One region of the Paenibacillus sp. J22P51 genome, then DNA from elsewhere that is predicted to be linked to it. Evidence: riboswitches for the same ligand, from Rfam matches in the RefSeq annotation. Region 1 holds a riboswitch; the other holds the start of a gene.

Region 1 (4,074 bases):
CACGAATTCGTAATGGAAAATCCTCCGCCGTCAGGGGGGTCTCCTCGATTTCTACGAGAACGGTTTTACCATTCTTGGGAAACTCAATGAAACCATGTTCCCCCATTTGTTTAAGCGTCTGAAGGGCTTTGAATTGCAGATGAGGATGTCTGGGCTTTTCGCAAAGCCAGGACTTCACGAATTGGCTCACCTCGGGCTGCTCGATATAAGCAAGCTGTTCCAAGGCACTAACTTGTCCCTCTAACGATCCTTCTTGGAGCATCGTTTGGAGTTTCATCACAAAAGCACCATCATCCGAAGCTGCCTTATCATGAATGTACTGCCGCAATAAGGCGGATTCTTCCTCAGAATCCTCTTCCTCTGTCTCTGTTGCTGGAAACATCGTTTCCGGAAACATGGTTAGCAGCCAGTGGCGCAACGCTTCCCATTGTTCGGATTTACTCGTATCGACATTGGGAAACTGCAAGAGGAATGTGAGCATCTCGAGTGCTTCTTTATATTGCTCGGAGCGCAACAGCTTCGTTAGCTCGTCTTCATAGAACTTCTCTGTTTTAGGAAAAAGAATGACATTATTGGGCGTAGGGTCTGACATAGGGATCACCTCTGTTCGTGGTCTCGCTTGTGACAGTTTACTCTATCACCCAAATGATTGCAAAAATAAATATTAAAAGAAGTGTTGACTTCCTACAAAACGATATGATATTATAACTCTTGCTTCGCCAAACGGATCACGTCCATGCGGTAAGAAGTGAGGTATGTCTCAGTAGCTCAGCTGGATAGAGCACACGCCTTCTAAGCGTGCGGTCGGGGGTTCGAATCCCTCCTGGGACGTTGATGTAAGAGGAAAGACCGCGAGAAATCGCGGTCTTTTTTTGTATCTTCGTAAGCAACGCCTGTTTTTCAACGAAGAATTCTGTAATGAAACGGAACCTGCGTAAACCTGTTACTTTTACTTGAGTTAGTCGATTTATTCGACTAATTCACTCTGTAGAGCCTCTGGTTCTCTTGCGTTAGTCGATTTATTCGACTAATTCACTCTGTAGGGCATCTGGTTCTCTTGCGTTAGTCGATTTATTCGACTAATTCACTCTGTAGGGCCTCTGGTTCTCTTGAGTTAGTCGATTTATTCGACTAATTCACTCTGTAGAGCCTCTGGTTCTCTTGCGTTAGTCGATTTATTCGACTAATTCACTCTGTAGGGCCTCTGGTTCTCTTGAATTAGTCGATTTTTTCGACTAACTCACTCTGTAGGGCCTCTGGTTCTCTCGAGTTAGTCGATTTATTCGACTAACTTCACCTGCAGCGCCGTCCGCTTGAGACAGACTTGTGCGTTTTTTAGTCAAACAGAGCCGTCTTTTCCTGTGAAACATCTTATATTTTTTATTAAAACAAAACTCTTTGCATACTCAAAGATTTCATGTATAGTATTCAACAATTGCATATTGTGGGAATAGGTGCTCTTGTTTAGCCTAATAAACGAGAGCTTAAAAGGGAAGTTCGGTGCAATACCGACGCGGTCCCGCCACTGTAACAGAGGAGTCGACGCTTAAGGTGCCACTGATCGAAAGATCGGGAAGGCTAGCGTTTGACGAGGATTCTGGAGCCAGGAGACCTGCCTAATTCTGACAGCACTGTTTTACCTACGGGAGATAGGGAGGTGTTAGAGATCATAAACACTGTATACACATACACAGGGTATCTTTAACCTTTTTTATTAAGGTTAGAGATGCCCTTTTTTGATTTTCCGAGATTCGTATGAAGCAAAATTTGAGGAGGATGACCCCCATGTGCGCACTGATAAATAGCAATTTAGGATATCCAAGAATTGGCGAGAACCGCGAGTGGAAGAAATCGCTGGAGGCCTACTGGGCCGGCAAGCTGGATGAGCGTGAGTTTACAAAGCAAATCGAAAACATCCGTCTTCAAAACCTAAGACTGCAGCAGCAAAAAGGCATAGACCTTATCCCTGTTGGTGATTTCAGCTTGTACGACCACGTGCTGGACACGTCCACCATGTTCGGACTAGTTCCAAAGCGTTTCCCTTATGAAGGCGGCGAAGTTTCACTTGCCACGTATTACGCAATGGCTCGCGGCAGCCAAGGGGCGACAGCTTGTGAAATGACCAAATGGTTCAACACCAATTATCATTATATCGTTCCTGAGTTACAGGATGCACAGCCAGTGCTCACGATCAACAAACCGCTTGAAGCCTACCGAGAAGCTAAGCAAAAGCTAGGCATTAACGGCAAGCCTGTTGTTCTTGGCTTATTTACCTTTCTCAAACTAGCAAAGGGGTACAAACCAGAAGAAATCGATAGTCTAATCGCGTTGTTTCTACCGCTCTATTCACGTATTTTGGCAGAGTTGGCGGAGGAAGGTGTGGAATGGGTACAGCTAGATGAGCCTATTCTCGTGCAGTCCCTAAGTCCAGAAGATATCGGACGCGTAAAGCATATCTACGCCACGCTTGCGGCAGCTGCTCCAGCACTTAAAATTATGGTTCAGACGTATTTTGACGCTATCGATCATTACCAGGATCTTGTATCTCTTCCCGTCCATGGAATCGGTTTAGATTTCATTCACGGCTTTGAATTGAACTGGAGCAGCCTTCAAACACACGGTTTCCCCGCGGATAAAGTACTTGGCGTCGGCCTTGTGGATGGACGTAATATTTGGCAGACGGATTTGAGTAAGCAGCTTTCTTTCCTTGCCCAGCTTGAAGCAATCGTTCCCTATGAGCGCATGATGCTGCAGCCCTCATCCAGCTTACTGCATGTTCCTGTTTCCACCCGTAATGAAAGTAAACTTGAGCCTGTATTACGGGATGCACTAGCATTCGCAGAAGAAAAGCTGACTGAGCTTGCCATCTTGACTAAAGCCATTCAACACGGCCAAGATTTCATTCAATTGCAATTAGACATAAATCAAACGGCCATAGCTAAGCTCAATGCCTCTATCTATCGGAATAAGGCCTCAGTCCAACAAGCGATCACGGATATCGGTCTACAGCCATCTCTTAGAAACAGCAGCTTCACGACACGCAGAGGTCTTCAAGCAGCGAAATGGCAGCTGCCCTTCCTGCCGACTACGACGATTGGATCCTTTCCGCAAACGGCTGAGGTCCGTAACGCTCGTAAAAATTGGCGCAGCGGCGAATGGAAGCCTGAGCAGTATGAATTATTCATTCAAGAGCAGATTACAGAGTGGATTAAACTCCAAGAGGAGCTTGGACTTGATGTGCTTGTACACGGGGAATTTGAGCGTACGGATATGGTTGAGTTTTTCGGTGAAAAGCTGGATGGCTTTGCCTTTACCTCAAACGGCTGGGTTCAATCCTACGGTTCACGCTGTGTGAAACCTCCTGTTATTTTCGGCGATGTGGAATTCGTGCAAGAGATGACGGTCACAGAAACGAAGTTTGCCCAATCACTCACTACGAAGCCGGTCAAAGGCATGCTAACAGGCCCCATTACGATTCTGAACTGGTCATTCGTACGCAGCGATATTTCCCGCGAACAGGTTGCGTATCAAATCGCATTGGCCCTGCGTCACGAATTAGAAGCCCTGGAGCAAGCAGGCATTGAAATGATTCAAGTGGATGAGCCTGCTCTACGAGAAGGTTTACCATTGAAGAAAAGAGATTGGCAAGCTTATCTTGACTGGGCTGTTCTGGCATTTCGATTGTCCACAGCAACAGTCGGTGATGAGACGCAAATTCATACACATATGTGCTACTGTGAGTTCCATGACATTATTGACGCCATTCGAGCGCTAGACGCTGACGTCATCTCAATCGAAACCTCGCGAAGCCATGGTGAGCTGATTCACAGCTTCGAGGAGCATACGTATGATCAAGGAATCGGGCTTGGGGTTTATGACATTCACAGTCCGCGCGTACCCTCTGTAACAGAAATGGTTGAAATGATAGAACGTGCTCTTCAGGTGCTAGAGCCAGAGTTGTTCTGGATAAATCCGGATTGCGGCTTAAAAACACGCGGAAAAGATGAAACCATTGCTGCGCTTCGAGTGATGGTTGAGGCTGCCAAGCTATTCAGAGCCAGCAGAAATGAATTA
Region 2 (4,074 bases), on a different contig from region 1:
GGTTATTCGATATACCTGATACCGTAAGGCTAGGCTTTTCCGCATCTTTTTCAAATGACTTATTCAGGCTGGCGAGCGCGCTGTCAACACTTGCTTGCGTACTCTCAAGATTTGAAAGCACGGTATACGCGTGATCATACGCTAATCGAACAGCTTTATCCGCCAAAATAGTTACTTTATTCGGATCGCTATTAATTCCTGCTACTCTAGCAAGCAGAGCATCTTTATTCGCTGGGTTTGGAAGATAGCGCCATTCGTTGGCTCCAAGATCAGCTCCCCACCCATAAAGGGAAAACTCAATTCGAAAGACATCTCCATCATGGGGGATATACTGAGACGCACCCACATCAGGCATTGTATTATTAACAACATACATCCAACCTGACATGGACGTATAGTCAAATTCACCGAGCCAGTGATCGTCCAGCTTTAAACCAATATGATCGCTATTTAAGTTGATTTGATCTTGAATAAACGTAGGTACCTGTATAGCCGTCGTATTATCCTTAACTTTAGATAAATAGAAGGAATCTTCAATACTGCCATAGGTTTGATAGTTACCTTCACCCAATACACGAGTGATTACAGCTGCGCCATTATCACCTTCGTATAAGGGAAAATTGATGGGTTCCTGATAAAAGCCCTGTCCTATCGTAAATTTCTCAACAGAAGCCGTTACATGGCCTATGGGGGTAGGCTCTGGCTTTGGTTCAGCTTCCACAATCAATGGCTGCGTACCTCTGACAACACCAGGGGCACCATCGGAACGATAATTGGTAACTTCCACGGTATAATTTCCAGCGGCTACACCTTGGTCAAACACAGCTACACCACTAGCATTTGTGAACTTTTCGGCAGCACCAACTTTTACCTTCAACCCCTCAGCTGCAGAGTCTATAAACCCTGTGTTGAGCCAGTCATAGGTTGTTTTCGTTACCGTTACGGAAAAGGGGGCGTTCGCACTAACGGGGGTTGACGAAATGGTGATCGACTTCAATAGTTGCGTATTGAGATCACCGTAATAGACAATTACCTGATCATTGCTCTCCAAGGCATACTGGTCTATACCTACATCAGGAATAATCCACTGACCTTGACGTTTAATGGCATAGTTCCATCCATCGTAACCACCGTATGATGCAGCTTGTATCCCATTAATTGCGGTCACATAGGAACCATAGGATGAACTCGAGACAATAGGGGTGATATCTGTCTGAGCCACTAAAGCCTCTAAGGCAGTTGAGCCCTCGGCTATTCCCTCTTTGATAAGACCCTGCGGCCCCTCCACTCGAAGTGAAACGGAAACTGGATTTTCACTCGCAGCGAAAACTTGATTAGCTGGTGCTATGGCAGTAAATAAAACAGATAATACCATTAGCGTAGCTAAAATAGACGACATCATTTTGCGTTGTAACTTCGTAAACATTCTCTCCACTTCTCTCCCTTACTTCCCTAAGATTTGTCGCACGCCAAAACAAAAAAAGACCAACCCTCAGGCGGGGTGGCCTTCTTAATTCATGAATAAACAAACATAGTAGCGCCATACTGGCTACAGAACGCTAACTGAATTCCCACCCCCCGGAGAATCAGAGCAACAACGAAATAAGGCAGGTATCCTGGCTCATGCATCATCGTAAACTTTTCGCCTTCCCATCCCCGACGGGGACAGTGGCCTGATAGAAAAGTAACTCCGCATTTACAGTGGCGGGACCGCGCAGGTTTTACACCTGACTTCCCTTTTAAGCACCTTCGACAGAAACATCAAGAAGTGCACCTTACACGCAATTTATGTAGTTATATGGCTTCATACTAGCGGGTAATCCTATATTTGTCTAGTAGTTTCATAGGATTGAACATTCACCAAACAAAAAAAGGCAACCCCTCCAGGACACGAAGTCCCGCGGGATTACCTTCCTCTTTTACCCGTGCAATTCGTAAATTAATACTTACAAATGCTACGCGTAATGATAACTAACAAAATGAAAAGTACAAGAATACTAGCGGCCGAATTGTTTTTCGGAGGACAAGCAACTGCTTGCGTGTGGACTGGTTTCGGGAAAACAAATTCGGTTTGTTGGTAGGACGCGTGCAGGTGGATCGGTTGTTGCATAATAGGCGCAGGAGCTGGAAGCGGAGTCGGCATTGGCATTGGCATTGGCATTGGCATTGGCATTGGTTGCATTGGGTAATTCGGAACTTTTATATGTTCCATGAGAGAGCACCTCCTTCATATTTTCCTTACATGGGCTTTCAAACTTGCGGTTTAACTTGGAAGTTATTGTTGAAGTTGGGTGAATAGCTTACAACATCAGTCTATGGGGAACCACCTACGTTGCACACGGTAAACACCCAGTTACTTAATAAATTGGGTGGGTGTCATGGGCGAACGAGCATATGCGCGAAACAACATACGTTTTAGGCATAGGCAGCTAGCTTAGGCAACTGCCGCCGATTTATTAATCGCACCACCTCAACAGTAACGGTGTTTTTCATCACTACAGAGCTAATTTTCACACCACACCCTGCTGTAACGATGTTTTTCATCACTACAGCACGAATAATCACGAATCCCCCTCGATTCCGCAACTGTAACGGTATTTTTCATCACTACAGAGCTAGTTTTCGCGCCTCACCTTGCTGTAACGGTGTTTTTCATCATTACAGCCCCGGCACAACACAAAAAAGGACCGCCTCCTCATCAGAGGAAGCAGTCCTACTAGCCTTACACGTATGGATTATTCTCACGTTCGAAACCGATCGTTGTTTTCGCGCCATGGCCCGAATAGACGATGACATCGTCATCCAGCAGAAACAGCTTATCCTGAATGGAATCCAGCAGGGTATTGTTGTCTCCACCGAGAAGATCGGTGCGACCGACCGATAATTTAAACAATACATCACCGCTGAAGAGGTGCTTATCATACAAGAAGCTCACACTGCCTGGCGAGTGGCCAGGAGTATGGAACACCTTGAGCTGGATACCCAGGAACTCAAGCGTTTGTCCTTCATCCAGCGCGAATTCCGCAGGATCAGTAACAATCGGAGCGCCAAGATCAGGCCAGCGTGCGGAGCCGTTTTTCTTCGGATTCGTCAGCCAATCGGCTTCCAGGTCGTGAATATACACGGGGCAGCCCTTGAGCTTACGAATCTCATCTACACCACCGATGTGATCGAAATGCCCGTGTGTCAGCAGAATCGCGACGATATCCATGTCGGCGATTTTTTTGATCAGCGACTTGGGATTCATTCCTGGATCGATTATAATACCTTGATTCGTCTCTGGATTCGACAGTAAGTACGCGTTCGTCTGAACCGGACCTAGAACGAAGGATTGAATGTTGATCATCGTGTTGCCACCCTCACCCTTAGAACGACTCGATCAATGAACGAAGTTCCTTCACAATAACAGCATGATATCCGTTACCTTCGCCATATTGACGGCCCATTTCTGCTCTAGCTACTTGAATTTTTTCGTTATAGTCTGCCGCATCGCGATCAGGATTTTCTTTCTTGAATTGCGTCATAACCGCTTGCACATTCTTAGGGCGAGGGCCCCAGTGTCCAAGCACGAAACCGCCTGTATCTGTGAAAATCACGATCGGAATAGCACGGCCGCCGCCTGTTAGGAATTGATCAATTACATCATAATTTTGCTCGATAATTAGAACTTCTGTCGGCACGCCGCTATTTTCCAAAGCCTTGAAAACAACAGGCACGTTGCGAACAACGTCTCCACACCAATCAGCAGCCACAATCAAGCAACGAAGATCATCGCGATTATTGAGGGATTCGAAATATTCCTTATCCTCTTCATTGTCCCATGCGAAACCTTCGTAATACGCTAGGAATTGCTCTTTATTTTTCTCCATACCATCGATAAACTGTTGCGGCTTCAAGCCTGTGCGCAGCTTACTAGCAAGATTAGTACTCATTGATTTCATCCTCCCAAGAAAAGTCCATATTCTCATTCATTGTAACAAAAGCAAACGAAACCGCCAAATCAACCTTGGTTAGACTTTCGCTTTTCTTTTGAGATAAAATTGATAGCCTGCATACAAAATCGTCAGTACGATC

Evidence for each region. A riboswitch is a leader RNA that binds a small molecule or an ion and turns the genes downstream of it on or off. The one in region 1 is predicted to bind cobalamin.
Region 2: it holds a riboswitch for cobalamin, as region 1 does, so the genes downstream of both, AC58QC_RS11110 (S-layer homology domain-containing protein) here and metE (5-methyltetrahydropteroyltriglutamate--homocysteine S-methyltransferase) in region 1, are expected to answer to the same signal.

What each region holds. Positions count from the first base shown of each region.
Region 1 is NZ_JCAUAZ010000002.1:63,376-67,449, reverse strand. It holds gene AC58QC_RS05095 (hypothetical protein) at 1-592, opposite strand, end outside; tRNA gene AC58QC_RS05090 (tRNA-Arg) at 758-831, shown strand; cobalamin riboswitch at 1,436-1,635, shown strand; gene metE (5-methyltetrahydropteroyltriglutamate--homocysteine S-methyltransferase) at 1,786-4,074, shown strand, end outside.
Region 2 is NZ_JCAUAZ010000004.1:29,109-33,182, reverse strand. It holds gene AC58QC_RS11110 (S-layer homology domain-containing protein) at 1-1,426, opposite strand, end outside; cobalamin riboswitch at 1,590-1,793, opposite strand; gene AC58QC_RS11105 (hypothetical protein) at 1,940-2,212, opposite strand; gene AC58QC_RS11100 (hypothetical protein) at 2,416-2,565, opposite strand; gene AC58QC_RS11095 (MBL fold metallo-hydrolase) at 2,723-3,346, opposite strand; gene AC58QC_RS11090 (thioredoxin family protein) at 3,366-3,932, opposite strand; gene uptA (undecaprenyl phosphate transporter UptA) at 4,011-4,074, opposite strand, start outside.